2 linked regions of the Gemmata obscuriglobus genome follow. The protein of the gene in region 2 interacts with the protein of the main gene of each other region in a pairwise test. Links are inferred from orthologs where the notes say so. Each region holds a gene or a part of one and is shown on either strand. Other genes may lie near its edges.

Region 1 (15,311 bases), 560 kb from region 2 along the record:
CCGCGCGGTGCGGCTGCGCACCGGGTACGTCATCCAGGACGGCGGGCTGTTCCCGCACCTGACCGCGCGGGGGAACGTGACCTTGATGGCCCGCCACCTCGGCTGGGACCGCACGCGGATCGCGGCGCGGGTGGGTGAACTGGCCGACCTCACCCGCTTCCCGGCGGACGGACTGGACCGCTACCCGCAGCAGCTCTCCGGCGGTCAGCGGCAGCGGGTCGGCCTGATGCGCGCCCTCATGCTCGACCCGGACGCGCTGCTCCTCGACGAGCCGCTCGGCGCGCTCGACCCGCTCGTGCGGGCGGACCTCCAGGGCGAGCTGCGCGACATCTTCCGGGCGCTCGGCAAGACGGTGGTGCTCGTGACCCACGACCTCGGCGAGGCCGTGTTCTTCGCGGACCGCATCGTCCTGTTGCGCGACGGGCAGATCGTTCAACAGGGGAGCGCGGCGGACCTGTGGCACCGCCCCGCGGACCCGTTCGTCACGACGTTCGTACAGGCCCAGCGCGGGCCGGAGGTGCCCGCGTGACGCGCCAGCTGCCCGCATTCGTGTGCGCGGCCCTGGCCGCGACGGTCGCCCTCGTCCCCGGTTGCTCGCCGGCGGCGCAGAGGCCGGTCGTGATCGGGTCGAAGAAGTTCACCGAGTCGGTGATTCTGGCGGAGATGGGAACGCAACTCGCCCGCGCCGGCGGGGCCGAGGCCCGGCGCGACGACCTTGGCGGCACCCCGGCGCTGTGGCTCGCACTCACGCAGGGCGACATCGACGCGTACCCCGAGTACACGGGGACCATCACCCGGCAGATCCTCAAAGACGACCCGCCGGACCTCGCCGCGGCGCTCGCGGCGCAGGGCGTCCGGATCAGCAAGCCGCTCGGGTTCCGCAACAACTACGCGCTCGGGATGCGGAAGGACGTGGCCGCCGCGAAGGGCGTGCGGAGTATCTCGTACCTGCGGCAGCACCCGGAACTGCGGTGCGGGTTCATTCACGAGTTCCTCGACCGCCCCGACGGGTGGCCCGGCGTCAAGCGGCACTACGACCTGCCGCAAACGGACGTGCGCGGGATGAACCATACGCTCGCGTACCGGGCGCTCGTCGAGCGGGCGATCGACGTGACCGAGGTGTACACCACCGACGGCGAGATCGCCCAGTACGACCTGCTCGTGCTCGACGACGACCGCAACTTCTTCCCGGCCTACGAAGCGGTCTGGCTATACCGCGCGGACCTGGAATCGCGGCACCCCAAGGCGGTCGAGCAACTGCGGCGGCTCGAAGGGCGCGTCACCGAACCGCAGATGCAGCGGATGAACAGCCTGGCGCAAGGCGAGCAGAAGAAGGACGAGCGCGAGGTCGCCGGCGAGTTCCTGACCCAGACCTTGGGGGTTACGGCCGGGGCAACGGCCGAGCCGGGCGACGGGACGCTCGCCGGGCGCGTGCTGGAGACGACGCGCGAGCACCTCAAGCTGGTGCTGCCGTCGCTGCTCGCGGCGGTGCTGGTCGCGGTGCCGCTCGGCGTACTCGCCGCCCGGCGGCCGGCGCTCGGACGGGTCGCGCTCGGCGCGACCGGCGTGCTTCAGACGGTCCCGTCGCTGGCGCTCCTGCTGTTCATGATCCCGGTGATGAAGTGGCTCGTCGACGAGGGGACGGGGCCGGCCCCCGCGATCGCGGCGCTGTTCCTGTACAGCCTGCTGCCGATCGTCCGGAACGCGCACGCCGGGCTGACGAGCATTCCCGCCCCCCTGCGCGAGTCGGCCGCGGCGCTGGGGCTCTCCCCGTGGGCGATCCTGTGGCGGATCGAGTTGCCGCTCGCGGCGCCGACGATCCTCGCAGGCGTGCGCACCGCGGCCGTCATCAACGTGGGCACGGCGACGCTCGGCGGGTTCATCGGGGCGGGCGGGTACGGGCGCCCGATCCTCCGCGGGATCGACAAGTTCGACGTACCGCTGATGCTCGAAGGGGCGATCCCCGCCGCGGTGCTCGCGCTGGCGATCGAAGGGCTGTTCGGATTGGTCGAGCGCGCCGTCGCTCGGCGGGGGTGAGCGTTCACCCGCCGACCGGGCCGGTGGTCGCTACAACAGCGTCGGCACCTTCCCCCCGCGAGCCCACCCCATGAAACACGTTCTTGCCGCGTGCGCGCTGGCGCTTCTCACCGCACCCGTGCGTGCGGCCGAGCCGGAGGCCAAGGAGTTCAAGGCCGACGGCAAGTCGCTCCCGTACCGGTTGCTGAAGCCCGCCGACGCCGAACCGGGCAAACGGTACCCGCTGGTGGTGCTCCTGCACGGGGCCGGCGAGCGCGGGAGCGACAACAAGAAGCAACTGGTGTGGTTCTGGAAGGACAAACAGCCCAGCGTTCTCACGCGCCCCGAAGTCGGAGCGGCCAAGGCGTTCGTGCTGATCCCGCAGTGCCCGGAGGGCAAGAAGTGGGTCGAGGTGCCGTGGGAGAAGGGCTCCTACACGTCGCCGGAGGTCAGCGAGCCGCTGAAACTCGCCCTCGCCCTCACGGACTCGCTCCTGAAGGAGCTGCCGATCGACCCGGACCGGGTTTCGATCGTGGGGATGTCGATGGGCGGGTACGGGGCGCTGGACGCCGTGCAGCGGCGGCCGGAGCTGTTCGCCGCGTGCGTGCCGATTTGCGGCGCCGGTGATCCCGCCAAGGCCAAGGACATCGCCCACGTCGCGGTGTGGGCGTTCCACGGCGACGCGGACACCGTCGTGCCCGCCAAGGGGTCGCGGGACATCGTCGCGGCGCTGAAGAAGGCCGGCGCGGAGCCGAAGTACACCGAGTACCCGAAGGTCGGGCACAACAGTTGGTCCCCGGCGTTCGAGGAAAAAGAGTTCTGGAACTGGATCTTCGCTCAGAAGCGCCAGACCAAGAAATGAGCCGCAGAGTGCGGCGCGCGGAACGGGCAAGACGGCTCGTGCCACGCACCCGAACGGCGGAGTTGTCAACGAACGCGATGCGACCGCGATCCCCGTCACGGTTTGCGGTTGCGTGTGTGCGATCCCACCGTACAGCGAAACTATCCGACCTTGCCGCAGTCGCTGATGGTGACCTTGGCGGATGTCTTCCCGCTCCGCGAGCCGACGGCCTCGATCTTCTTGACCACGTCGTAGCCCGTCACAACCTGCCCGAAAACGACGTGCTTCCCGTCGAGGTGTGGTGTCGCGGCGGTGCAGAGGAAGAACTGGGAGCCGTTCGTGTTCGGGCCGGCGTTCGCCATCGAAAGGGTGCCGCGGCCGAAGTGCTTGCCCGCCTTGCCCTGGAAGGTCTCGTCGTCGAACTTGCCGCCGTAGATCGACTCACCGCCGCGGCCGTCGCCGGAGGTGAAGTCGCCCCCCTGGCACATGAAGCCCGGGATCACGCGGTGGAACGACGAACCCTTGTAAGCCAGTGCCGCTCCGGCCTTGCTCTTGGTGCCGACGCACAGTTGCAGGAAGTTCTCGGCGGTTTTGGGGCACGTGTCGGCGAACAGCTCCATCTCGATTCGCCCGGCCGGCTTGCCGTCGATGGCGATCTCGAAGAACGCCTTGGGGTTCTTCGGGTTCACGGCGTGGAAGGGCTTGTAATCGTCGCCGAGGAGCCCCCCGCGCTCGGGCGCCGCGGAGCGACCGCCGTCGGCGTCCGGCCAATTTGTCGTACACGCGGGCAGAACCGCGACGCAGGCCAACAAAACGGCTCGACGCAGAAGAATCATGGGCCGGTGGGTCATGGCGACCTCCACAAACATCGGATCGGGGCGCTGCGCCCGTGAAACTGCGGCGTGTACTGCTGGACGGGAGGCCGGTCAAGCGGAGTTCAGTGGTTTCAAGTTCGGGCCGCGCAGCGATGTGCGGGTTCTCATACATGAACCCATCTGCGGGGGCGCTTTCTTGACGAGCCGCGACCGCCCGGGAGCGGGATACGTGGCACCGCTCCCGGGCGGTCGCGGCTCGTCAACAAAAGCGGCAGCATTACCAGGTACGTGTATCAGTGTGGCCCGCCTTGGGGCTCGGAGGTGCGTTGCGCGCCAACCGCCAGACCGGCCGCACGAGGAGCGGACACGGTCTTCGGAGCAACTGTTCACGGAGTGAGCGGATCACACTTAACGGCCGGTGCATGAAACGACTGGCCCCGGTACGACACCAGGGCCGGCCGGTTCCTCTGCGTTGTCTTGTGCCTTTTGCGGCCGATCGGCTCCTGGCCTTCAGTTCCGGCCGCGCGGGTCACCCCGTTGCGAACAGGAACTGCAAGATCCGGTCGAACCGGGCGCCCCAGGACGCCTCGTTGTGTGTCCCGCCCGGCACCTCGGTGTAGCGGCAAGGGTTCCCGTACCGCGCGAGCAGCGCGGAGAGCCGGCGCGTGCGGCGCATGGTCGCGGCGCGGCCCACGCGGGACGGGCTCTCGTGCTCGCCCACGTCGAGCCACACCCGGCACCCGCCCAGCCACCCCCGCGACACCGACACGTTCCGCAAGAAGTACTCGCGGTCCCACCACAGCGACGGCGACACCGCCGCGCACTTCCCGAACACCCCCGGGTACCACTTGCACAGGTGCAGCGAGATGAGCCCGCCCATCGACGACCCGCCGACCCCGGTGTGTGCCGGCCCGGACAGCGTGCGGTACGTCGCGTCGATGAACGGCTTCACCTCCTCGACCAGCAACCGCCCGTACCCGCGGGAGAGGTCGTGGTCGCGCCGCGGGCCGCACCGCACCGGGCCGTACTCTCGGAGCCGGTCCGGGGTGTTGGCCAAGCCTACCAGAATGACCGGCGGCACGCGACCCGCCCGGACCTCGCGCTCGGCCACCTCGTCGGCGCCCCACGGCACCCCGCCGAACGCGGTGTGCGCGTCGAACAGGTTCTGGCCGTCGTGCAGGTAGAACACCGGGTAGCGGCGGTCGCGCTCGGCCCCGTACCCCGGCGGGAGCCACACGCTGACCGTGCGCGCGTGCGGCAGGAACCGGGACCGGAAGTCGTGGTGGTAGTCGACGCTGCTCTGGTCCCAGCCGTTCACGTGGGCTTCGATCACGGGCGGCCCGTCGGCCCGGACCTCGCGCGGGAAGAACTCGTGCCCGCGGCCGTCGTTCTCGGCGTCGCGCCAGCGGCCCAGGGTCACGAGGAACCGGCCGCGGAACCCGTCGGGCAGTTCGAGCCGGGCGCGCCGCGTCCCGTCCCCCCACGGGTCGAGCGGGACGCCGGCCGCGGACCAGTCGCCGAGCGGCCCGTCCCCGGCCAGGAACGCCCGCCGCCACGGGGGGGTGGACTCCGGCACCCGCACCACGAACTCGACCATTCGCCCCTCGAAAGGTGGTTCCGCGCGCCGCGGTTCCGCGTATTATTCGCTCCAGGCCCGTCGCGGCGGAGTGTCAAGTCATGCCCGATCCGACTGAGATCGTATCGTCCCTGGTGGCGGCCGGGTTCACCCATCTGGTGTGGATTCCCGACAGCCACCTCGGGCGCTGGGAGCCGGCGCTCCGCGGTTCGCCGCTCGCGCCGGTCCGCGTGTGCCGCGAGGGCGAGGCGGTGGGCGTCGCCGCGGGCCTCATGCTCGGGGCCGCCCGCCCGCTCGTGGTAATGCAGTGCACCGGCTTCTTCGAGGCCGGCGACGCGGTGCGGAACGTGGTCCACGACCTGAAGCTGCCGCTCAAGCTTATTATCGGTGTTCGGAGCGAGCTTAACGCCCGTGCCGGTAAAAGTGCCGACAACTGCCCGCACTTCGCCGCGCGCCTGATCGAGGCGTGGGAGGTCCACCACGCGCGGTTCGACCCGTCAACGAACGACATCGCGCAACTCGCCCGGGCGGTGGCGGCGCTGGCCGGGCACCCGACCGCGTCCGCCCTCCTGTGGGCGGAATGACGCCGAATCGTGCGAGCTGTTTTCCGGCGCCGGTCCGCGGTGCCATCGGGTTGATATGGCGGAACGCGCGGATCGAGCGCGGCACGCGGCGGGGCTGATTCGTGATCCGGTTGGCTGTGTCTATTTCTTGTCGCTCAGGCAATGATGCCTGTGCAACAAAAACACAAAACCTGGTACTCGGGCCGCCGATTCGCTGGCGCGTCGCGGCCACTGGGGCGCACGACGAGAACAGGACTATTCACTCAGACGAACGGACGGTGATGCCGGTCCGAAAGATGTGCCGCGACATTGTAGTTTTGTCGGCTCTTCGCCTTCAATGCTACGCAGCCGGTTCGACCGTGACGCCGAGCGGGTGCCCGTTCTTCGTCACGTGCGGGTCCGGGCCGAACGACTTGATCTGATCGGCCTTCAGTTCCGCCACTTCCAGCGCGCCGATCCACACCGCGACTTTGCCCTGCGTGTGCGCCTCCAGCATCAGTTCGACGCACTTCTCCACGGTGTACCCGAACACTTTGCGCAGCACCGTCACGACGAAGTCCATCGTGTTGGTGTCGTCGTTGTGCAGCACCACCGCGTAGGGCGGCTGGCGGCGCGTGCGGGTTTCGGTCTCCTCTTCGGGAACGACGTCCGGGGTGGGCGTGGCGTTGGCCATGAGTCCGGTCTCTCGGGAGCGGGCGGTAACAACGGTTAGTATACCCCCCTCGCGCGGCGCGTGGAAGTGCGCTGCCGGCCCCGAAAGTACGGTCGCCAGCCGTACCGTTGGTCCGTCCCGTCGTTTCAAGCTGGCACAGTCGTGACGAGATCAATGACGTGATCGGAGGTTACACCGCATGCTGACGCAGGCGGGTGGCGCACAACCAACGAACTTGAAACGACTGGAATCGCCGGGCTCGTTCCCACGGGTGAGCGCGGCGTCACGCCCCAATATGAACCGTTCGACCGCCCGGCGGCGCCTGCACGCACGGCCCGCAACGGGGCGAACAACCGGGAACCTCGGGAGTTGTTACTTCGTCAGGAGACGGAAGTCGTGCGCGGCGTTGGCGGCCGGGTCGTAATCCACCTGAAGGGCCGAGTTCCGGTTGTACTTGGGCGGAATCACGTTCACGGTCTCGTCGCGCATCGTCCCCGGGGCGGCGTCCGGGTCCGGCACCCGCCGCCCGGTCTTTTGCTCCGCGATGATCTCGACCCGGTACCGCCCGGCCGTCGGGCCGCGTTCGACCGGGATCTCGTACTGCCCGTCCCGGACCTCGCCCTCGGCGCTGATGCCGTTGGTGAGGGCGAAAAAGCGGACCTTCCCGGTCGCGAGCGGCGTCCCGTCCACCGAGACGGTCCCGCGCACCGGCCCCCGTTTGGGGGCCGCGTCCCCGCACCCGATCAGCGCGGCCAGAGCGACCGCGCGCCACACACCCGCACGCATCAGAAGTCCCCCAGCACTTCGCCGCCGGCCATGCTGCTCATGCCGGCCCAGGTGGCGAGATCGACCGAGTTGCGGACGAACCGCACCGAGCCGTCGCACAGGGCCACGCTCACCCCGCCGCTGTGCCGGCTGCGGCTGCCCATGAAGAAGTTCAGCGAGTCGGCCGTGGACCGGATGCACGGCCACCCCTGCTGCGGGTTGTCGATGCACTGGCCGTAGTCCCCGGACGGGCTGTTCGGGGTGATGCGGGCCGAGATCTCGTAGCACCCGGAGTCGTTGTTCCAGATCCGCCCGCGCCGGTCGGTCAGGTCCCCGGAGTGGTCCCGCGGCGGCTGGAGCATCTCCATCAGGCACAGGGTGTTGCTGGTGCCGTCCGTCATGTCCGTGAACCTGGCGCCGAACTCCAGCCAGAACGGCGAGCGGCCCGCGGTGCCGACGTTCAGCGGCGCGGGGTTGCTGGCCGGTCCGCCCTGGTCGAAGAACGCCCACCGCCCCCAGTTCACCCCGTAGTTCCCCTTGTAGTCGTTGGTCGGCGACCACGGCTCCTGGGTCTGGTCGGACGGGCACTGGAACAGGGTCAGCTTCTGGGACCGCGCCAGCGTGTTGTTGGCGTGGTTGAAGTCCTGGGCCTGGTCGTAGTTCTTGTACAGGGTGTCCTGCTCGATGTACGGCAGCACGTCGGCGACGAACGGCTTGCGCTTTTTGGTGCTGAGCAGGCCGGTGACCGGGTCGTTCCCCTGGCTGCCGATCGGGAAGCGGCCGTTGGACGACTCGCTGTTGTGGCACGCGAGCGCGAGCTGTTTGAGGTTGTTCTGGCACTTCATGCGGGCGGCGGCCTCGCGCACCTTCTGCACCGCGGGCAACAGCAGCCCGATCAGAATGGCGATGATGGCAATGACGACCAACAGTTCGATCAGCGTGAACCCGTAGCGCGGGCGGGCGGTGGGCATGTAATAGGTTCCGAGCGGATGGAGGTAGGCGCAGCACCAAGCGGTTGGGCGGGCGGCCGTGGAGTGCTCCGACGGCCCGTGTGGGTGGAGAGTATTGCCGCCGCACGTTCGCAACACAAGCAGAAATGTTCCGCCGCACAACCGAATCACCGCGGCGCCCGGAGAGGAAGGCGGTGGGCCGCGGAATACGCGCCCCGGTTGCCGATCGGCCCGGCGGAGTGGCATGGCGCCGATTGTCCGGGGTAATCCGGGCAAAATTTGCGGGCCGGAGGCCAGTATGCCGGTGCCGTAGTTTACCGCGAGTGGGCAAGAGGTAGGCTGAACGGAGCGGAGCCGCGCGGTCTGATTCACCATCTGGTTGAAGAGTAACCGCTCGGCCGGACGTCGGTTGCACCCGCCGGTGTCAGCCGGCGGGTGACGCTACCAATTACCGATACTCGTCGATCGGACTTGGTATGAGTACCCCGTTGCGGCCGTTGCTCCGAGTAGACACCTGCGGCCGACCGCACCGTCCCGCGGCCCGCCCTTCGTTCCGGTCCGGTGCGAACATGAAGAGCTGGTATCTCGTCCCGGTGCTCGCCCTCGCGCTGCCCTTCGCCCCGTGCGGCGACGTGCTCGGCGGTCCCAAGTCCGATCCGCTCGGGCCGAAGGCGTACCCGCCCGTTTACGTCCCGGCGGAGGCGCCGCACGGGTACCTGTACCAGCCCGCCGCGGACCTCCGCACGGTGCCCCGCGGCGACGCCGTGAAGTACGCGCCGCAGGCGGGCGATGTGCTTCTGCTGAGCGACCCCGATCCGCTGTTCACCACTCTGTACGTAATCGCCCGGAGCGGCCGGCCGGGTCACTCGGCGGTGGTCATTACCATGCCGGACGGCCGCCTGGGGGTGCTGGAATCGGGGTTCAGCTTCACGCCGTGGACGCGGATCACCCCGCTGGACTACCGCCTCAACCTGTACTCCGGGCACATCTGGGTGCGGCCGCGCCAGGAGCCGCTGACGGCGGAGCAGGACCGCGCGCTGACCGAGTTCGCGCTGGCGGCCGAGGGCGGAAAGTACGACCTGCGGAAGTTCGGGATGCAGCTCACGCTGTTGCGGGCGCGGAACCCGCTGGTCACCCGGTTCGCGGGGAAGCCGGTCGGCCCGGGGCAGAAGTACGTGTGCGTGCAGATCGTGCTGGAGGCGCTGGTGTACGCGGGGCTGATCGACGGGGAGACGGCGCGGCCCGGGGCGACCTATTCGCAGGACCTGTTTTACGACCGGTCCCGGAACCCGTACATCGACCGGCACCCGCCGCTGGCCGGGCGCGGGTGGGGTCCGCCGCAACTGTGGACGCCGATTCCGGGCACGGCGCTGCGCGGGCAAGACCGGCCGCAGCCGCCGAACGCGTGGCCCGGCCCCGGCGGCGCGTACCGGGTCGATCCGATCCCGGTCGCCGACGGCCAACCCCCGGTGCCCACGGTTGTCGGGTACGTTCCCGGCACGCCGGATCTGACGCTCCCGACTCAAAGCCCCCCGCGCCGCATCAGCTTCTTGGACCGCCCGTATCGTATTTTCTCGCGCCGCTGACGGTTTACCTGACGGCCCGAACGATGGGCCGGCGGCGTTGATCCAGGTGAACGGGCTGCAGCCGTTGGGGCAACCATTCGGCCTCACTCGCCCTGGTGCGCTTTGTCCAGGCTGCGCCAGAGGTACCACAGCGCAACGCTGCGGTACGGCTGCCACGGCTTCGCCACCCGGGTGAGCTTCGCCGGGTCCGGTAGCTTCCGGAGCCGGAACAGGTTCTTCACCGCCACCTTGATCCCGTAGTCCCCCACCGACAGCACGTCCGGCCGCCCCAGCCCGAATAGCAGGTACATGTCCACGGTCCAGGGACCGATGCCCTTGATGACCGTGAGCCGCTCGCGGATCGTGTCGTCGTCCAAGCCGGCGATGCTCGGCAGCAGGTCCGGGTTGGCCCGCGCGTGCTCGACGACCGCCCGGAGCGTCCGCTGCTTCGGGCCGGACACCCCGCACTCCTTGAACTCGGCTTCCGACAGCGCGGCGAGCTTGTCCATCGGCATGATGCCCTCACGCTGCCACATCGCCAGCGAGGTGCCATCAGCCGGATGTGGCCCCTCCGGCGGCGGGTTCACCGCCCGCGCGAGCCGGTTGTAAATCGACTCCGCCGCCTTCGTCGAGATCTGCTGACCGATCACGCACCGCACCAGCAGCGTGAACGGGTCCTCGCCGCGCGGCATCAGCAGACACGGCCCGACGCGGCCGATCAGCCCGTTCATGACCGGGCACGCGGCCGACAGGTGCTCCCGGGCCTGTTGGTAGAATGGTGTGGACATGCGGCCAGTATAACGGCGTGCGCCGCGAGATGCGAGCCAAAGTGTCCCGATCGCGTTCGGCGACCGGTGCTTGAGAACGGACTGCGGAATGAACTCCGCTCTGGGTAACACTGCGGCCCGAGGCAAGGGTGGGTAAGCACCAACACTCGATGGGGGGGGCAAGAGGATTTTTGACAGGATTTACAGGATAAACAGGATTTCAAGTTGATCTGTCTCCATCCGGCAAATCCTGTCGATCCTGTCAAAATCTGCATTCGTAAAAACGAACATGCGATCATCCGTCCGTTTCGCCCGCGTCTCTTGGCGGGAACGCTCGCATCCAGTCACCTGAACCGGCTGCGAGCGGGCGAATGGCCGGTCACCAATCGGCAAGGATTTCACCGCCGGCCGGGGTCACGGCCCCCCAGTACACGGGGGACGCGATCCCGGTCGCGAGCAACCGCACGCTCCCGTCGTAGAGCGCCACGTACATCCCCTCCCGGTGCGGCGACTGCGCCTGGTCCCGGTCGCACGCCGTGCGGGCCGGCACCGGCGCGGCCTGGAAGGTGACCTCCGGCGGCGCGAACATCACGCCGGAGCGGGCGCCCGTTGCCGGGCGGCTGTACGGCGGGTTACCGGCGGTGTGCGGGTAGTAGTCGAGGTAGCTCGTGGCCACGGCGGGGAACGGCCCGCCGTCGGCGAACGTCGCCCGGCGGACCCGCAAGTCGCCCCGGCGGAACAGGGCGTACTTGAAGTACACGTGGTTCACCCCGCAATCGGAGGCGTAGTGCCCCGCAAAGGCGATCGTTTGGGAGAAGCCGTCGGGCAGCGCCGCCGCTTGCAATGCCCCCTCGCGGAACACCTGCGCGTTGGCCGCGTAGCTGGACAGGCCGGCGTCGAGCGGGCCGAACTGCAACCCGACACTGGGCGGCACGCCCCCCGGGAACGTCGGCGGCGCACCGGCCCCCAGCGACAGCGTCGGGTCCGATGGGTCGAGGAAGGTCGGGATGACCGGCGCGGACGGCGGGTCGTCGACGGCGTCCCGCGCGTCCGCGAGCAACTTATCGGCCGCAGCCGACGCATCGAGGTACGGCAGAACCGCGACGAACAGCGAGCGGCCCGCGTTGGGGCTGCGCTCCCCGCCGTTCACCGCCGGCAGCCGCTCCCCGGACGCGGACGAGAAGTTCAGCGTCGCGAGCTGGATCTGCTTCAGATTGTTCTGGGACCGGAGCCGGGCGGCGGCCGCGCGCACCTTCTGAACGGCGGGCAGCAACAAGCCGATCAGCAGCGCCAGAATTGCGATCACCACCAACAGCTCAATTAACGTCAGACCGCCGCGCGTCCGTGAATGCGACATGAATCACTCCTCCTGCGAAACGGCGGCCGGGCCGTGCGCCCAACCGCCGGACGGGATCCATCCTCAAGGCTGCACGGCAATTCCCGTGATTGGGGCACTTGCCACATCGAACGAAGCGTCACCGGCCTGGGGGTTCTTCTTCTTGAAGGTGAAGACGGCGTAAACGTCATAGGTTCCCGCCGTCTTCACCGTTTCGTCCTTGAGTTTCCACGTGCCGTTACCGTAGTCGACGATGATAACCGGGGACGGCGCGGTTCCGCCAGCGGAAGGTGAGAGCCGCAACTCCGCCGCAATGATGTCGAACGTGGGAGGGAGGTTGACAGTCCCTTCGGCACTGATGACCAGCTTGCCGCCCTTTGCGCTCGTCGTCGTCACAGAGAAGCCTGGATGTGGCGACTGCTGCGCAACGGAAATAAGTGAACAAGATGCCAATAGCACAATAGAGCAGACCAATTGCCGACAATAATTCATGTCGAACGCTCCATTCTTGTGACGGGCCAGCTGCGATAGTCGCCTCAAAATCAACGCCTCCCGGAGTAGTGTAAGCTGGCCAATCGTGCAGAACAAGCCGATACCAATGAAGCAACAAAAACTTCACACTAACGCATTTAAACGTGTTAATCCATTGCAACTGGTTCACGGCGAAGCTCGCTAACCCGAGTCTTCCGAGAACGGCGGCGCACTTCAGGCAGGAAGCACGTCGGGTTCGAGCGGTCGCGCAGTACACGCTCGGCCCGGCGCGCCGGGTAGCCCTCCTCGTGCCGCCCGCGGGCGGCACGAGAAGACGGCTTTGCATGTGACCCATGCCCGCTCGGGTTGTCCCGGGGCCGCGGCCTTTACGAGAGGCGGCCGATGGCCGAGCGAAACAGACCAGGGAAGCCGTCACCACCGCTCCGACGCGCGAGCATCCGCTCGCCGGTCGCTTTGGGCCGAAGCCCTTCTGTCATCAGCCGGGGCGGCACGGCACTCAATCAACGCTGTGCGCCTGCTCGGGAACGGCGACTCACCACGCTGGCGCAGGCGAGATCGCTGAAAACGGTCATCGGTCGACCTCCGGTTGCGTTCCGCCGCCCCGCTCGGCTTGAGGGGCCATGATAGCTGAAGCTCCTGCGATCTTGTCGCGTTCAGTATCAGGGCCGCTGGAGGGACGGGTCCAACCGATAGCCCCCATGTTCGGGCCACACAGGTCGGGATGAGCGGTGCGGACGGCGCTTGAGGGTGAGGTGCAACGGATGGCAGCGTGGAGAATGGGGCGCCGACGGGATACTCGCGGGCGGTTCGCTACCTCTCGGACTACCCGTTCGCTACCAACCCGCTGCCGGTCCGTCGCGCGCGGATAATCCGCGCAAGCGACACAGACGCTCCTGCCTGCGCGACCGTCCCGCGCTGCACAGACAGGAATGTCTGTGCCACAAAGAGAACAGTCAAGCGGGTGACGCTTGAGGGTGTAACGTGGGTGACGGGTGAACGAACGGGGTGCTGACGGGACACTCGCGGGCCGTTCGCTACCTCGCGTACTACCGGTTCGCTGCCAGTTCGCTCCCCGCGAATTATCTGCACAACCCGCAGGGTCGGACCGCGTGCCCGGCCCAGAGTGAGTTGCCGCCCACGGGGATGAGGTGTAACGGGGGTTACAGGGCGGCCATCGAGTCTTCGCTGACACGGCACGCTCGCAGCCCGGAGAATCGGCTACTTCGCCACCTGGCGCGGGCCGTCGTAACAGACCGAGCGGTGCCGCTCGATCACGAACTCCCAGTCCAGGCGGTGCGGCGGGTCGAGGTAGTTGCGCCACGCCGCTGCCATCTGCCGGGCAGTCTCGTCGAACGGCACCCCGCCGAAGCCGGTGCCCATCGCGGGGAACGCCACGGTTTCGATCCGGTGCCCGTTCGCGTTGTTGTACGCCTGCACCGCCAGCAGCGCCGCCCAGGTGGCGCAGTAGACCTTGTCGGTGCCGTCGATGTTGCCGGGCACCCGCATCGTCGGCGCGTGGACCAGAAAGGGGAGTGACGCATGGCCCGTTTCCAGCACGAACGCCGTGCCGATCGGCTGCTCGCCGAAGTAGTCGTTCAGGATGCGGTGCTGCACCCGGGCCATCAGCTCTTCGCCGAAGAACCGCACCACCGCGGCGTCGATGCCCGCGGTCATCATCCCGAAGGCGTTGCCGGCGGTCACGAAGCAGTCGTGCGGCCCCAGGTCCTCGAACCGCCCCTGAACGACCCGCACGTTGCGCAGCCCGTCGAAGCGGCGCGCGAAGGCGTCGCACATCGCGAGCTCGGGGTGAACCAGCCAGATGTTGTCGATCATATCGGCGCCCGCGCCCGCCGCGACCGCGGCCGGGTCCGGTCAGCGTCAGCCGACGCGCGGGCGGTTGTTCGTCGAGGGCTTCCTCGTCAACTTGCGGACGAGCGCGAACAGCGCAACGAGCCCCACCACACCAAAGTAGACCCACACCGCGCCGAGCGTGAACGGGACTTCCGGGGGCGGGTCGGTCGCGGGCGCGTCACCCCCGGCGGGCAACAGCTCTTCGGGGTTCGCCGGCCCTTTCTCCTTCGCGGCCTTCACCACCGCCTCCCGGTGCGACATCAGCACTTTGCGGTTGCTGTATGCCAGCGAGGAGACGCACTCGTTCATGATCCGCTCGGCCGCCGCGAACTCGCCCCGCGCTGCGTACACCTCCGCGAGCAGCCAGTAGAGCCGGGTGTCGTGCGGGAACCACAGCACCAGTTGCTGCACCGTCGCCAGCGCGTCCGGCGGGAGCTTCGCCCGCTCCGCGGGAACCAGGGCGCCGTCGGCCACCTGGGCGAAATTGACGGGGAAGATCGCGTCCGGCAGTTCGTTCTCCGGCGTCGGCCGGCTGCGGGCTTCTTCCATGCGCAGGCGGAACAGCTTCAGCAGCGCCCCGTTGTTGAGCTTCAGTTGCCACGCGAGCTGTTGCGGGGTCAGCCCCGGGAGGCTCTTGGGCGGCGTCTCCTCGTTCGCGATCGTGAGCAGGTTGTACGCCCGTGCCCAGTCCAGCACCTTCGGGTCGCTCGGGCTGGGCTGGGCCGCCGCAATGTGGGCCAGGGTGACGTTACCCAAATAGCCCTGTCGCTGCCGCCCCACCAGGGTGCCGTCGGCGTCGTCGGCCTTGCGGAACCGGAGCAGGTCGACGGCCAGCGCCACGTTCTCTTCCTGCGTCCGCTGCGGGACCTTGAGGCGCCGGTCGATGCGGTCCTTGAGCACCCCGCGGTCGCTCCGCACCATCTTCTGCGGGTCGTTGGGGTTGGGGCGTTCGAGGGGCCAGTCCGGGTTCCCGGCGTTCATCAGCACGAGCCGCCGTCGGGCGAACTCGCTGAACGGCAGCGGCTCGGGCACGCCCTGCGCGTTCACCGGAATCGCCATCGGTTCGTCCGGGTGGTGCAGCGCCGCATGCGCTCCGGGGCGCGCGAGAAGGGACGCCAATAC
Region 2 (15,216 bases):
CGAGTGCGCCCTGGGCTTCTTCGAGTACGCCCGCGTAGGTCATCGCGCCCTTGAACTTCGAGTCGCGGAGCAGCATCCCGAACGACGCCACCGCGGCGGCGAACCGGAAGTCGTCGCTCAGTTCCTTCGCGACCGCGCCCTTGTGCGCCGCGGTCAGTTCTTTGCTCACGTCCTCGTCCGGGTGCTTGTACCGCATCTTCACCGTCAGCCACTCGTCCGACGCGTTCGCGGGCACGTCCTTCTTCTGGTACTTGCTCGCGTCCACCTCCGGCAGATCCACCTTCACGCCCGGAGGAACGATTTCGTACAGCACGGTCACCTGGTGCCCGCTGCCCACGTCGCCCGCGTCCTTGGCGTCGTTCTTGAAGTCCTCGTCCTTGAGCAGACGGTTCTCGTAGCCCACCAACCGGTACGCGTTCACCTTCGCGGGGTTGAAGTCGATCTGGAACTTCACGTCCTTCGCCACGCACACCAGCGCGCCGCCCTGCTCCACGAACACCTTTTTGGCCTCGTCGAGGGTGTCGATGTACGCGTGGTGCCCGTTGCCGTGGTTCGCCAGCTCCTTGAGCCGGTCGTCCTTGTAGTTGCCCATCCCGTACCCGAGCACCGTCAGGAACACCTTCGACTTCCGCTGCTCCTCGATCAGCTTGACCAACTCGCCGTTGTCGACGACGCCGACGTTGAAGTCGCCGTCGGTGCAAAGGATCACGCGGTTCACGCCGCCGTCGAGAAACGTGTCGCGGGCGAACTGGTAGGCCTTTTTGATGCCCCCCTCGCCGTTGGTGCCGCCGTTCGCCTGGAGCCCGGTCACGACATCAAGGATGGCCTTCTTGTCGGCGCCCGAGGTGGGCGGGAGCGCGACCCGGGAGTCGCCGGCGTAGGTGACGACGCTCACCCGGTCCTTCTCGGTGAGCTTCTCCACGAGCAGTTCGAGCGACTTCTGGACCAGCGGGAGCCGGTTCTCCTGCTGCATCGAGCCCGAGGTGTCGACCAGGAACACGAGGTTGCGCGGGGGCAACTTCTCGGCCGGGATCTGGTGCGCCTGCACCCCGACGCGGAGCAGGTGGTGCTTGGCGTTCCAGGGGCACGGCCCCATTTCGACGTGGAACGCCACCGGGTCGGCGCCGGCGGGCGGCGGGGCGTAGGAGTACGGGAAGTAGTTGACGAACTCGGCGAGGAACACGGCGCTGGCGGGAGGCAGTGTGCCCTCGTTGAGCATCCGGCGGACGTTGGCGTAAGAGGCGGTGTTCACGTCGGCGGAGAAGGTGGAGAGCGCCGCGACCAGGGGCGAGCGGAACTCGTTCTCCTGGTACCGCCCGTAAGCCTCGGCGTTCTGAGCGTTGTAGCCGTCCCGGGGGGCCGGTTTGTTCGCGGCGCCTCGGACGCCGCCGAACGCGCCGCCACCGCTCGCGACCACACTAGCGAACGGGGCACTCGACGCAGCGATTCGTTTCCCTAATGCGTCCGGACCGGCGGGCATGGCCGGTTCGGCGAGCGGGGCGGGGCTGGGCAAGCCGGGGAGGGCCGGGCCGGGCGCGTGTTCTCCCTTTTTGCCGATGGGGGCGATGTCGCCCTGTGGCCACTCGTCGCGCCCGCCGGTGATTTGAGCCGGTCCCGCGGACGTGCGTTCCGCTTCGTCGCGGGCCGCCGCTTCGGCCTGCTCGGCCTTTGCCCGCTCGGCAAGGGCCGCCGCTTCGGCCCGCTCGGCCTCTGCCCGGGCGCGCTCGGCGTCGCGCGGACCGCACCCGACCAGCACCGCGAGCAGTACCGCTGGAACACCGCCGGCCAGCACCCGCCGGCCACGGACCCCGAATCGCGACATGGCGAACCTCCGAAAGCACGAGAGGACGTGTGGGCACGGAGACGCGTATCGGGCACACGGAAGTGACGGGTCCGCGCCCCCGCTAGGTCAGACGCCGCAGGCGGGCGAAGAGTTTGCGCGAAGTGTATCAACGTGCGCGGCCGCGGCGTCCCGCCGCGGCCGCTGGCGGGTGCCCGTCTTTTGCCTCTGTGGCACAACTCGTTGCAGTTGTGCGACGCGTCGGCGCCAACAGCGCTGGAGTGCTCGCGCCACAAAAAGCGACGCGACCGCCCGGATTGGGTGTGATCAATTCGCCCCGTGGCCCCGCGACGGGCGTTCTAATTAACACTCGATTTCCGGCGGGATGTGGCCTACACTGCGAGCTGCGTCGGACCGTGCCCCGCCCCGCCCCCACGGGCCACATCATGAACGCCCCCACTAACACCGAGACCGGTGAGCCGCTCTCGGTTTGCTCGCTGAGCCTGCTCTCCGGCGCCCCCGTCGCACTGTGGGCCGATCCGAGGACCGCGGTCGGCACCGCGGTCCGGTCCGATACGGTGGCGGTCCCGCTCCCCGAGCTGTCCTTGGGCCTCGCGCCCGGCGCGCTGGCGGTGGTGGGGCGAGCCGCGCCCCACCACCGGGTTCCGTACCTCGACCCGGCGTATCGGGCGACGCGCCTGGTACCGGGGAGCGGTCAGTCGGTGCTGATGAACGGCGAACACGACCTGAGCGTGAGCCGCGGGCACTTCACGCTGCGTGGTGCGGGCGGCGGCGCCGTGGTGTTCACGAACGGTGTACCCGCGGCCGGAGGGGGCGTGCGCCCGCCGACGAACGGGACGTGGCTCGTGTCCCCGCAGCGGCGACCGCTCGACCCGTGCGAAGAGGTCCACATCGAACCGGGCGAGGCGGTGGTGGTGTGCCTGCCGAACGGCTGCACGCTCCAACTCGCGGCCGGGTGACGGCGCGCGTATTCGACCCGGTCACTCGCGGGCTGGTCCGATGGATAAGCTGACAGGCTACCGCAGAGCCGTTCGTCACGTGCTGGACGGTTACGCGAGCTGGCTCGCGCGACCGGGAAGCAGCATTCGGTACGAGGTCGTGTTCGACCCCGTTCTCGATCACTTCGAGTTGGTCCGCTTCGGCTGGGACGGGGGCCGGCGCGTGCACGGGGTGATGTTCCACCTCGACATCATCGACGGGAAGATCTGGGTCCGGTACGACGGCACCGACCGGCCGATCGCGGAAGAACTCGTGCGCGCCGGGGTGCCGAAAGGGGACATCGTTCTCGCCGAGCACCCGCCGGAGGTGCGCCCACACACCGGGTACGGGGTCGGCTGAGCGTCACACCGTCCGGCCGAAGGCGGGGGCCAGCGCCTTCAGCCGCGCGAGCAGCGCGTCGAGCGCCGCGAAGTCGAGCGACTGGGCGCCGTCCGACATGGCCCGGTCGGGGTCGGGGTGGACCTCCAGGAGCAGACCGTCGGCGCCGGCGGCCAGCGACGCGAGCGACATCGCGGGCACGTACGCGCGTTTCCCGGTGCCGTGGCTCGGGTCCACGAACACCGGCAGGTGACACAGCGCCTTGGCCGGCGGGATCACCGACAGGTCGAGCGTGTTGCGGCTGTGGTCGGAGAACGTGCGCACCCCGCGCTCGCACAGGATCACCTGGTAGTTGCCGCCCGCTAGTATGTACTCGGCCGCCATCAGCCACTCGTCCAGCGTCGCGCTCATCCCGCGCTTGAGGAGCACCGGCTTGCGGCACTGCCCCACCCGCTTCAGCAGCGAGAAGTTCTGCATGTTCCGCGTGCCGATCTGAATGATGTCGGCCACCTCCTCCACCGCGCCCGCGTACTCGGTGTCCATCAGCTCGGTGACGATCCCGATGCCGGTCTCGGCGCGGCACTTGGCCAGGATGCGGAGCCCCTCGAGGCCGAGCCCCTGGAAGCTGTACGGGCTGCTCCGCGGCTTGAACGCCCCGGCCCGCAGGAACTTCACCCCGCGCGACACCAGGTGCTCCGCGGTCTTCAGCATCATCGCTTCGGACTCGACCGAGCACGGCCCGGCGATCAGCGTGAACGTGGCCGGGCCGACGGCCCCCTGCGCGAGCGGGATCACGGTGTCGTCGCGCTTCATCTCGCGGCTGGCGAGCTTGTACGGCTTGGTCACGCGGATCGCCTCTTCCACGCCCGGCAGCACCTCGAACAGGGACTTGTCGACGGCGCCGGTGTTGCCGGTGATGCCCACGGCGGTGCGGGTCGCACCGGGCATGACGTGCGGGGTCAGCCCCTGCGCCTCGATCACCTCGACCACCTTGCCGACTTGCGCGGGCGTGGCTTGGGACTGCATGACAACGAGCATCGACGGAACCTCGGGACGGACGCGGCCTGTTCGCCCCCGCCCGGGAGTTCCGAACGGCTTCGCGTTCCCAACGGCGGACGGGGAACCGTATTATAGAGACGTGAGGGCGCACCACCCCGAGGGCCGCATGGACCTGCCGGACGACGACCACCTCCAGCGGGCAGTGACCGAGCTGGGCGACCCGGACGCGTTTTTTCGCATCAGCCCCGCGCGGTTCTTTACCAAGCTGTCGCTCGGGGTGGCGCTGCTCGTCTACGGCGCCGTCGCCAACTATCTGTGGTGGGTCCACGGCCCGGCTACGTTCGGGCACGTCGAGCTGCTGCTGCTCGTGTTCCTGCCCCTGTCTGGGGCGTCGCTGCTGCTCCACATGTACCGCAACCGCGGGCTGTACGTGCTCGTGTACCCCACCGGGCTGCTGCGGTTGCGGCGCGGCGAGGTGGACTCGTTCCCGTGGGCAGAGGTGGAACGGGTCCATTTAAAAGTTCAGCGGGCCGACGACGCCGAGTACACCTACGACGACGGCGGCGAGCCGCTCGCCTGCTGGCTGTCCGTGGACGTGCCCACGTTCAAGCTGTGGGACGGGGGGCTCACGGTGGTGCGCGAGGACGGGGTGGAGGCGCACTTCGGCCCGGCGCTGACCGACTACGACACTCTGGCCGCGCAAGTGCAGACGCGCTCGTTCGCCGCGCTGTGGCCGCGGGCGCGGGACCGGTTTCTCGCGGGCGAGCGGCTCGAGTTCGGCGAACTCGAGTTGGACCTCACCGGCCTGCGGCACGGCGGCAAGCTGCTCCCGTGGCGCGATCTGAAGGAACTCACCGTCGCGCAGGGCAAGCTGAGCGTCAAGCAGTCCGGCAAATGGCTCCCGTGGGCGCTGACGGACGTGATCGGCGTGCCCAACCCGCACGTCCTGTTCGCGCTCGTCGCCGAGGCCCGCCGCGCCGCCCGCGCTGCGGCCAGGAAGCCGCGCTCGCGACGCGCCGGGAGAGAGAGCGAGGAATGAGGTGCGGAGCGGACGGGCTGAAAAGGGCTCTTCTCTCCCCATTCTCCGGCTCCGCTCATCATGCCAGCCCCGGTTGAAGAGTGGACGCTCGACGGGGTGTCAGTTCGACCCGCCGGCGTCAGCCGGCGGGTGGCGCACACCTGACAAAATGGAAATTACTGGACCTGGTATCACTCCCACGCGGAGACGCCATGCCCCGCATTCTCCTCGTTCTTTCGCTCCTACTATCGCTGTCCGACTGGGCTGGGGCCGACGAGGTTCCCGACCGTGCCACCCTGCGCAAGAAAATGGAGCGGGCGATGGGGCCGCTGCCGGGCGCCGACCGCAAGGTGCCGCTCGACCCGAAGGTGGTGAGCGAGGAGAAGCTGGACGGGTACGTGCGGCGCAAAGTCACGTTCGCGACAGAGAAAGGCGACCGCGTGCCCGCGTGGCTCCTCGTGCCCGCCGGTGCGACGCGAGAGCGGAGGGCGCCCGCAGTACTGTGCCTGCACCAGACCGTTGCCATCGGTAAGGATGAGCCCGTCGGGTTGGGCAAGCAGGACAGCAAGGCCCAGGCGCTGCACCTTGTGAAACGCGGGTACGTGTGCCTCGCCCCGGATTACCCCAGTTTCGGCGAGTACAAGTACGACTTCCCGGCGGCGTTCAAGCGCGGCGACTACCAGTCCGGCACGATGAAGGCGATCTGGAACAACATGCGGGCCGTCGATTACCTGCAATCGCTCCCCGAGGCGGACGCGGACCGCATCGGGGCGATCGGCCACTCACTCGGCGGGCACAACGCGATGTTCACGGCCGCATTCGACGAGCGCGTGAAGGTGATCGTGTCCAGTTGCGGGTTCTGCAGCTTAGAGAAGTACTACAAGGGGAACCTGAAAGGTTGGACCAGCGACCGGTACATGCCGAAGATCGCGTCCGAGTTCGGCAGCGATCCCAAGAAGGTGCCCTTCGACTTCTCCGACGTGGTCGTCAGCTTTGCGCCGCGGCCGTTTCTGGCGGTGGCGCCGGAGAAGGACGGTAACTTCGAGGTGAGCGGCGTGCGGGACGTGATCGAGGCGGCGAAGCCGGTGTACAAAACGCTCGGCGCCGCCGACCGGTTGAGGGCGGTCTACCCGGACGCCGGCCACGATTTCCCGGCCGACGCGCGTAAGACGGCCTATGAGTTTTTGGACCGGTTCCTTCAGCGGTAAATGCCGAACGCGCGGGGGGCGTCCGGGTTGTTACCCGGACGCCCCCCGCGCGTTCGTAACGACGCTCACTTACGTGGTCGGGGCCGGGGCGGTGGTGTCAGTCGCGGGGGCCGGGGCCGGAGCCGGGGCCGGAGCCGGGGCCGGCTTCTTGGCAGGTGCGGCCTTCTTGGCCGCCGACTTCTTGGCGGGTGCGGCGACCTTCTTGGCGGGCGCGGCGACCTTCTTGGCGGGCGCGGCGACCTTCTTGGCGGGCGCGGCGACCTTCTTGGCGGGCGCGGCGACCTTCTTGGCGGGTGCGGCGACCTTCTTGGCCGCCGACTTCTTGGCGGGTGCGGCGACCTTCTTGGCGGGCGCGGCGACCTTCTTGGCGGGCGCGGCGACCTTCTTGGCGGGTGCGGCGACCTTCTTGGCCGCCGGTTTCTTTGCTGCCTTCGCCATGTGAGTTGCTCCTCAAGGTTGTAAATCAGAGGCGGTTGGCCGGTGCCATGGATCGAACCGGTGTCGCACTCATCGACCGCTACGGGGCCGGGGGGCAGCGAATCAAGCTGAGTAGTTCGCTTTCGTTTGCCCGCCCCTCGCGCCAACCGGCGCCGCCATCCGTACTGGGCCAACTCTGCCACACGACGCGGACGGCGCAACCGGCGCAGGCGCGGAATTTCCCCCGGTCACTGAATCTGATCGCTACGTTCGGCCGATTTAGAACAGGTTCACCTTCTCAAGGCGGGTGGCGCGTGATTCGGGAGCCACAGGCGCGCCGGAGCCCCGGTGCGGCGCCGGGCACGCGCGCCGTGTGCCCCTTGAACGAGAGGTCGCCATGGGTCGGACGTTGGTGGTGTGGGCGGTGTGTCTCGTCCCGGTGCTGACCGGCTGCGGGGCGCTGCGGCACGACGCCGCGCCCCGGTCCCTGTTCGCCCGGGACGCGCGGCGCGAGGCCCGGACGGCGTGGGCCACGGTCCGCGACCGGCACCCGGATCGGGTGTTCTCGGACGAGTTCCGGGACGGGTTCATTGACGGCTACGCGGAGCGCCGCGCGCACGGCCCGACGCCCCCCGCGCCCGGGGCCGACGTGTCCGCCCGCGAGTACCAGCTCGGCTACCGGTACGCGACCGAAACCGCGGTCGCACCCGAGCCGGCCGCACCCCGCTCCGCCGTGCCGCAGAACCGCCCGCCGGTCAGCGCTCCCGCCGAGCCGGCGCCGGTCGCGCTGCTGCCCAAACCGGAACTCCCGGTCATCAAGCCGTTCGACCCGCCGCGACCAAGCGATTCGGGCGCGAAGTTCGCGCCGCTGCCGGTACCGGACTCGCTGCCGACGCCCGTGCCGGCACTGCCGAGCACGCTTCCGGTGCCGGCCCCGGACCTGCAACTCCCCGTACCGCTACCAGGTCCGCCGCTGCCGAGCGTGCCGCCGTTGCCCTCCGGCACGCCGACCATTCTCGATGACATTCCGCCGCTGCCGTTCGTCCCGCCGGCCGTCCCCCGGCCGTGACATCGGCACGGCCGTTGCTATACATCGGTTGAATCGTGCGTTAGGCTCTCACCTGCCGCTGGTAGTTCCCCGTGTCAGGTGGATCAACGTACCTTCCGCAGGAGATCGACCGATGAGCACCAACACCGCCGCCAAGAAGGCCGATGCCGCCCCGCCGTACCCGACCCGCATCGACCTCGCCGCCGATGTCCGGGCGAAACTGATCTCGGTGCTGAACCAGCACGTCGCGGACACGTTCGACCTGATGTCTCAGACCAAGTACGCGCACTGGAACGTGAAGGGCCGCGACTTCATCGGCCTGCACAAGCTGTTCGACGAACTGGCGGAGTTGCTGGAAGGGCACGTCGATCAGTTCGCCGAGCGGGTGACCGCCCTGGGCGGGATCGCGACCGGTACAACACGCCAGGCGGCCGCGTCGAGCCGGGTGGCGGAGTTCCCGGCCGGGGTGTACAAGTCGATGGACGTGGTCGCGGCGCTCGCCGACCGGTACGCGGCGCTGGGTAAGACGGTCCGCGAGGCCATCGACGAGACCGATGAACTCGGTGATAAGGACACGGCCGATTTGTTCACCGAAGTGTCACGCGACATCGACCAGTCGCTCTACTTCCTCGAAGCTCACTTGCAGGGCTGAGCTTGTTAAACAGATAACGCTCGGCGGCCCCATGCCTTGGGGCCGCCAAGCCTTGCTCGCTTTACACCACCCGCCACAACACACCGATCGTCAGCGCGAACAGCACTACCAGCGCGAAGCATCCCTTGTTAATAACCTGCGGCGGCGCGGCCATCGCCCGCAGTTCTGCCTCGGCCTCGTCGCACGCGCGGACGAACCCGGCCCGGTCGTCGATCTGCTTGTAATCCGCCTCGTGAACGATCTTGTTCCGCACGGTCGCGACGAACCGGATCTTACGCACCAGCGTTTGCGGCAACTTCGCCTGCACGCTCGTGACCTTGTCGTGCAGGCCCTTCCCCGTCGCGCCGATCGCTTCCAGCAGCCCTTCCAGCGCCTTCGCGCGTGTCACCGCGAGATCGATATCGCTCATTCCGTCTCTGCTTCTAATTAGGGCCGTCGGCGGGTGCGTCGCACCCGCGGGGACGTGGTGGGCAGTTCCGTCTCAATGTGGTCACTTACGGCAGCAAGTCGGCGACGAGTATCGTCGCGCCCGGCGCGGCGAGCGGGCTGACGCGATCGGTAGGGCCGAACACGTGGTGCGCGTGGTACGCGGTGGCGCCGAGCCCCGCCGGAAGCGGTCGCGGGTCGCGGAACACGTGCAGTTCGCGACCGACCACGTCCAGCACCCAGTAGTCCGCGATCCCGGCCGTCGCGTACAACTCGGCTTTCGTTGTGGTGTCTTCGGAGAGCGTCGTGTCCGAGATTTCGGCGACGAGCAGGGCGGTTCGCGGGTGGTCGGCGTAGTCTTCGGGCTGGCCCGCGATCACCGCAACATCGGGCTGCGGCTCCGAATCGCCGATCGCGAGCGGCCCCTGCTCGTTGATCCACCCGATTCCGGTGAACGCGGCTTCGAGTGCCCGGGTGAGTTTGATCTTGCCGAGCTGGTGCGGCCAGTTGATCGGGCTCATTTCGACGATCTCACCGCGGATCAGTTCAACGCGCTTCCCGTCGAAGAAGCCGAGCGCGCCGAGCCGGTGGTACTGCTCGCAGTTGAACCGGAACGTGCGGACCCCTGTTGATGGCGGTTTGGTGCTCATCGGTGCGCCTCCTCACCACAAGCGTAACGTCACGACTTGCCGAGTACGAGGTCAACCACCCAGCACCCGCAGACGTGGACGCCGTGCGGGTCGCGGCAGTGGTCGAGGATGGCACCGTCCTCGCATCTCGCGTCTTGCAGTGCATCGGCGAGGATCGGCATCGCGCTGAAGTCGCGAGACTCGTACATCCCGTGCGCGAGTGCGCGAACCGTAGAGGTCAGCCACTCTGAGTGGAACACCACGGGCTGGAATGGATTGCCGAAAATGTCGCGGACGAGTTGCGCTTGGACCGCATTTTCAAGAGCCTCGTTCTCCGTAATACAAGCTGCGAAGTCGATCAGACGCACCGTGCATTCGAAGAGATAAGCACCTCCCAGGGATGCCGCCTCAATGGCAACGCTACCCGCACAATGCGGCTTTGTTTGATCGTAGTATCGCTGTAGCTCACGGCTCGCGTCGTGGGCGAGGGCCGACATCGTTTCAGTGGACGCGAAGCCGTCTGCGTAAGCTTCACTCGTGGCAACGGCGTTTCGAAATACCGCGCTGGGCATTTGGTCCAAACAGCGGCGCCCGCACGCACACATGAAGAGGCGCCACTTCCGGCCTTGGCAGCGATTTTCAAGGAACTCTAGCAGGTCGCGGGGGTGGGTTTCGTGACGCCACCACAACTCGCGTGTGCCCCTTTCGATGGCGGCATCGAACATATCGGGCCTCACTGTCGGTTCACGCTTGCGGTGCCAGCTTCGGGTTGAAGAGCACCATTTTCCACGGGCGGACGGTCCACTTCAGGAACACGCCGGCCGCGAAGAACGGGTCCGCCTTCATCAGGGCCTCGACCGCCTCGGGCGAGTCGGCCTCGTAGACGATGAGGGCGCCGTACCCGTCTTCGGTCGGGCCGCTAGCGAAGAGCTGGTTCTTCTCGATCAGGCTCGCGAGGTACGCCCGGTGCGCCGGGCGGTGCGTGCCCACCAGCTCTTGATCCTGGCTGTACTCAATGACGGCCGCGTATTTCACCAGTTCCCCTCCGCCTCGTGTGCCGCCGGGGCCGCGTTGACGCGCTCCGCGGGGAAGTAAGCCCGAGCCAGCACCGCGTGTGCCCCGAAGAACAGCGCGCCAAACCCGACATCGCCCAGCAGCGTGCCGCGGTAGAACGGGACCCCGGCCGCGTATGAAGATAACAGCCCGCCGAGCGAACGCTCATAGGGGAGGGCCAGTTCGAGCCAGCTCACGAAGTTGCTGACGAAGAAGAAGGCCACGCTGGCGCCCAGCGAGACCCCGACGGCCCGCCCCACGGACGGCGAGCGGCGGAGCAGAGCCCAGCCGCTCAGCGCGTACCCGGCGAAGTACAGCCACGACGGCGGGTACGGCTCCCACCACGCGGTGGTGAGGTACAGCCCCAGGTCCTTCAGCGCGATCGCCACCGCGGTGAGCGCGAGGCCCTGCCAGAGCCCGAGCCGGGCGGCCGCGAAGAGCGCGAGCGCGCCGATCACGCTGGCGTTCCACACGCGGTACTCGGCGGGCGCCTGTGCGAACGCGAGCGGGAGCAGCGCGGTCAGGGCGAGGCCCGCGCCGGCGAGCGCGAGCGTCATCGGCTTGAAGGTGGTCGGTGGCGTGTTCATGCGTCCGCGGCTCCGGTTGAATGAGAGGCTCAATGTAGGTCCGTTCCGGCCCGCCCGCAAGTCGGGTACAATGGTGCCGCGCCGGACACCGCTTCACGCGAGGATCGAACGATGCAGTCCGAAGACGACGACCTCCGCATCGGCGTGCCCGGCGCCGCGCTCGCCCCCGGGCGCGTGCCCGCACCGACGCGCCCGTCGGCCCCCGAGGGCGCGGACGGGCTCGAGCTGCGCCCGGGCGAAACGGAACTCGGGCGCCCGCCCCAGGTGCCCGCGGACCTCACCGAGCTGAGCCGCGCCGACCTCGCCCAGCTCAAGCTCCTCGACGACGAGCAGGCCGCCCGCGATGTCGCTGAGGCGGAACTGCTCCTCACCTCGGACCCCACCGGGCTCGGCTGGCTCGGGTGGTTCGGCTCGCCGATCGCGCTCGCGGCGCTGCTCGGCGTAACCGGGGTGCTGGGGGTGTTCCTGTTCAACCAGACCGCCCAACTGCTCCACGCCCTGGCGGCGCAGCCGGAGTGGGCGCAGTACGTCGGGTACGCCGGGCTGGGGCTGTTCGGGTGCTGCGTGCTGTACGCGTTCGTCCGGTTCCTCGTGCTGTACGTGCGGCTGCGCGAGAACCGGCAGTTGCGGGTGAAGGGGATCAAGGAGCTGTCGAACCGCACCCGGCTGCGGTGGCTCGCGGCGGCACGCACCAACGAGGCGCGGGCGCAGATCGAGACGTACCTGAAGACCTACCCGATCGACACCGAAAGGGACCGCCGCGCCCTGGAAAAGCTCGGACTCACGCCCGACGCGGTCGCGCGGCTGAAGGCGGTTCGCGCGGAGCTGCTCGATCACGACAAGTTCGCCTCGTCGGACCAGTGGTTCGCGCGGTTCCGCGACCAGTTCCAGAGCGTGATCGACGCCGCCGCGGAGGCCCGCGCCCGGTACTGGGCGAGCCGCATCTGGGTGCTGACGGCCGTGGCCCCGAACGCGATGATCGACTCCGGCGCGACGCTGTTCTACACGTTCTCCATGCTCTCGGAGCTGTGCCAGTTGTACAACCTGCGGGCCGGGCGCACCGGGACGGCGGTGCTGATGGGGCGGACCTTCTTTAACGCCTACCTCGCGGGCCAGGCGACCGAGTGGGAGAAGCTGGCGGAAGACCAGTACGACCAGTTGTTCAACGAGGCGATGAGTACGGTCGGCGTGAGCGTGAGCGCGGGCGTGGTCGGAAAAGTGGTGGGTAAGGTGGGCGCGAAGGTGACCACCGGCTACCTGAACCGCGTGCTGCTGATCCGTCTGGGGCGCTACGCGTGCCGATTGCTCCGCCCGGTGACAAAGGACTGATGCCAAATCCGGTTGAGGAGTGACTGTTTCGCGGGATCGTATTCGGTGTGGGATTCGCGGTGGCGACCCACCCCCGGCCCCTCCCTGAAGGGAGGGGAAGGAAGACACGTCCGAAACGCCTTGCGCGTCGAGCGCCACCAGACGCATCAGCCAAGCTCCCCTCCCTTCAGGGAGGGGCCGGGGGTGGGTCGCCACCGCGAATCCCGCACCGAACAACTTGCGTATCAACCAGGCTTGGTCCGATTCGGCGCCCGCCACGTGCCGCTTTTGAACCGACCGGAGTGCTTCGACGCCCGTTCGCGACAGCGGTCCGGTTCTGGTGCCGGAACGCCCGCCCACTAAAATACCGGCTCCAAACACGGAGCCTTTTCATGCCGGCCGATAACATCAACGCCTTCCTGCGCACGCAGCTTGAGGACCTCAAATCGAAGGGGCTGTACAAGGCCGAGCGCCGCATCACCTCGCCGCAAATGTCGGGCATCACGGTGAACGGGCAGGACGTCATCAACTTCTGCGCCAACAACTACCTCGGGCTGGCGAACCACCCGGACATCGTGGCGGCGGCGCAGGAGGGCATCAAGGAATGGGGCTACGGCCTGTCCAGCGTGCGGTTCATCTGCGGCACGCAGGATGTTCACAAGCAGGGCGAACAGCGGATCGCGAAGTTCTTCGGCAAGGGCGACAGCATCCTCTACATCTCGTGCTTCGACGCCAACGGCGGGCTGTTCGAGCCGCTTCTCACCGATCAGGATGCGATCCTGTCCGACGAACTCAACCACGCCTCGATCATAGACGGGGTGCGGCTCTGCAAGGCCCAGCGGTTCCGCTACAAGCACAACGACATGGCCGACCTGAAGGCCAAGCTCGAAGAGGCCAAGGGGTGCCGGTTCAAGCTGATCTTCACCGACAGCGTGTTCAGCATGGACGGTGACCTCGCGAAGCTCCCCGACATTTGCCAGCTCTCGGACCAGTACGGCGCCGCCGTGGGCATCGACGACTGCCACGCGACCGGGCACCTGGGCGCCACCGGCCGCGGCGGGGCCGAAGAGCTGGGGGTGCTGGACCGCATCGACGTGATTACCGGCACGCTCGGCAAAACGCTCGGCGGCGCGAGCGGCGGGTTCACCGCGTCGAGCGCCGAGATCGTGGACTGGCTCCGCAACCGGTCGCGCCCGTACCTGTTCTCCAACAGCGTACCGCCGGCGCTGGTGACCGCGGGGGTGAAGGCCCTCGAACTGGCCGAGTCGGCGACCGACCTGCGCGCCAAGCTGAAGGCCAACACCGCGAAGCTCCGGGGCGGGCTCGAGGCCGCCGGCTTCACCATCAAGCCCGGCCCCACGCCGATCCTGCCCGTGATGTTGGGCGACGCCGCCGTGGCCACGAAGATGGCCGACGAGCTGCTGAAGCGCGGCATTTACGTGATCGGGTTCAGCTACCCGGTGGTGCCGCACGGCCAGGCCCGCATCCGGATGCAGGTGAGCGCCGCGCACACCCCGGAGCAGGTCGACCGCGCGATCGCGGCCTTCACCGAGGTCGGCAAGCAGATCGGGGTGCTGAAGTCGTAGCCGAGAATGGAGGCCGGACGACGTGTTCACCGCAGAGGACGCGAGAGGGCGCGAAGGAAATGCAAGAATAGTGAGAAGAAAACCGGAGAAGAGCATTCGCGCTGTGCGCGTGGACGTGATTCTCACGCACATTTCCTCTCGGTTTTCTCTGCGCCTTCTCGCGCACTCTGCGGTGAACACGTCGTCTGGCCTCTACCCGGTGCGGCCGAGGGCGCGGAGCCGCTCGCCGATCTGGGCGAGGATCTGGTGAGCCACCTGGTTCGGGTTGTACCCGGCGGCCAGGTACACGATCGGCTTGCCGTACTTGTCGCAGTAATCTTTCACGTCGCCGTAGCTGTGGCTGGACCACCGGATCGCGAGCAGCACCGCGGCCACGGCCGGGCGGGCCACCGCGGGCTCGAAGTACGTCACCGACTCGTGCGGCCGGGTCGAGAGCCAGTTGAGCCGGCTGAGACCGAGTGCGGCCTCGAGCGCCCGGCGGGCCGCAGGCCGCTCCACGCCGCCGATCAGCACCAGCTCCCGGCCGCGGAGCAGGTCGGCGGCGGCGCGCACCTCCGCCCCCGGCGGCTCCGCCCCCAGCAGTTCCGCCGGCGTGGGGCGGGTGGCCAGGTACTCGGTCGCCGCGGCGAACGCCCGCTCGGCGTGCGGCCCGGGCTCCAGGTCCTCGGGCAGCGAGTCGAGCACCGGCAACAGCAGCTCGCGCACCTCGACGTTGCTCGGCGGCACCCCGGCCGCCACCACCTCTTCGAGCAGTTCCAGCACCCGGGGCCAGTCGCCGGTCGCGGCCGCGGGCGCGGCGGCCATCTTCCGGAGCTTGTACTTCAGGTTGGTGAGGCTCTTCTCGCGGCTGCGGGCCTTGCTGCGGGCGTCGGCGAGCAGGTCGCGGAGCGTCGCCAGCCGGGCGAGCAGTTCCGGCCACCGGTCGGCGGAAACGCGGTCCTCCTTCCGCAGATACCGGTTGATGTACAGCCGGTGCTCGCGGGCGCGCTCGCGAACATGGATGAACAGGTGGATCTGGTCGTTGTCGGCGCGGCGGTGGACGTCGAGGACGCCGGCCCACACCAGCGCCTGGGCCTCGGCGGCGGCGTACAGGACCTGCTCGCGGTGCCGGGACGCGAGCGGCTCGGGCAGCCCCTCCAGCGCCGCGAGCAGGTCCGCGGCCTCGGC

Evidence for each region.
Region 1: the proteins of dps (region 2) and GobsT_RS01725 interact in binary tests that used the Escherichia coli proteins (3 or more experiments, as listed by UniProt). The link is inferred for Gemmata obscuriglobus from one-to-one orthologs.

Annotation. Positions count from the first base shown.
Region 1 is NZ_CP042911.1:390,155-405,465, forward strand. What follows is about bases 4,819-7,645. They hold GobsT_RS01725 (ATP-dependent Clp protease adaptor ClpS), read right to left. Parts: upstream 6,485-7,645; coding sequence 6,152-6,484; downstream 4,819-6,151. Other genes in these bases: GobsT_RS01715 (alpha/beta hydrolase), read right to left, coding at 4,819-5,269; GobsT_RS01720 (hypothetical protein), read left to right, coding at 5,350-5,832; GobsT_RS01730 (hypothetical protein), read right to left, coding at 6,836-7,249; GobsT_RS01735 (DUF1559 domain-containing protein), read right to left, coding at 7,249-7,645. Also shown: GobsT_RS01695 (ATP-binding cassette domain-containing protein), read left to right, coding at 1-529; GobsT_RS01700 (ABC transporter permease/substrate-binding protein), read left to right, coding at 526-2,037; GobsT_RS01705 (carboxylesterase family protein), read left to right, coding at 2,108-2,878; GobsT_RS01710 (peptidylprolyl isomerase), read right to left, coding at 3,019-3,546; more of GobsT_RS01715, read right to left, coding at 4,202-4,818; more of GobsT_RS01735, read right to left, coding at 7,646-8,199; GobsT_RS01740 (hypothetical protein), read left to right, coding at 8,748-9,764; GobsT_RS01745 (DNA-3-methyladenine glycosylase family protein), read right to left, coding at 9,848-10,531; GobsT_RS01750 (DUF1559 family PulG-like putative transporter), read right to left, coding at 10,890-11,867; GobsT_RS01755 (hypothetical protein), read right to left, coding at 11,931-12,242; GobsT_RS01760 (macro domain-containing protein), read right to left, coding at 13,557-14,171; GobsT_RS01765 (tetratricopeptide repeat protein), read right to left, coding at 14,217-15,248. UniProt on the Escherichia coli protein: Involved in the modulation of the specificity of the ClpAP-mediated ATP-dependent protein degradation.
Region 2 is NZ_CP042911.1:946,452-961,667, reverse strand. Bases 6,969-9,700 are described here. They hold dps (DNA starvation/stationary phase protection protein Dps), read left to right. Parts: upstream 6,969-7,941; coding sequence 7,942-8,460; downstream 8,461-9,700. Other genes in these bases: GobsT_RS39325 (hypothetical protein), read right to left, coding at 9,566-9,700; GobsT_RS03965 (Uma2 family endonuclease), read right to left, coding at 8,955-9,536; GobsT_RS03970 (hypothetical protein), read right to left, coding at 8,522-8,869; GobsT_RS03980 (hypothetical protein), read left to right, coding at 7,158-7,829. In the rest of the region: GobsT_RS04015 (vWA domain-containing protein), read right to left, coding at 1-1,822; GobsT_RS04010 (hypothetical protein), read left to right, coding at 2,227-2,760; GobsT_RS04005 (XisI protein), read left to right, coding at 2,801-3,139; aroF (3-deoxy-7-phosphoheptulonate synthase), read right to left, coding at 3,143-4,156; GobsT_RS03995 (DUF6585 family protein), read left to right, coding at 4,284-5,156; GobsT_RS03990 (alpha/beta hydrolase family protein), read left to right, coding at 5,348-6,343; GobsT_RS03985 (hypothetical protein), read right to left, coding at 6,413-6,781; more of GobsT_RS39325, read right to left, coding at 9,701-10,240; GobsT_RS03955 (YciI family protein), read right to left, coding at 10,260-10,550; GobsT_RS03950 (DUF6580 family putative transport protein), read right to left, coding at 10,547-11,155; GobsT_RS03945 (DUF697 domain-containing protein), read left to right, coding at 11,267-12,484; kbl (glycine C-acetyltransferase), read left to right, coding at 12,856-14,049; GobsT_RS37465 (hypothetical protein), read right to left, coding at 14,242-15,216.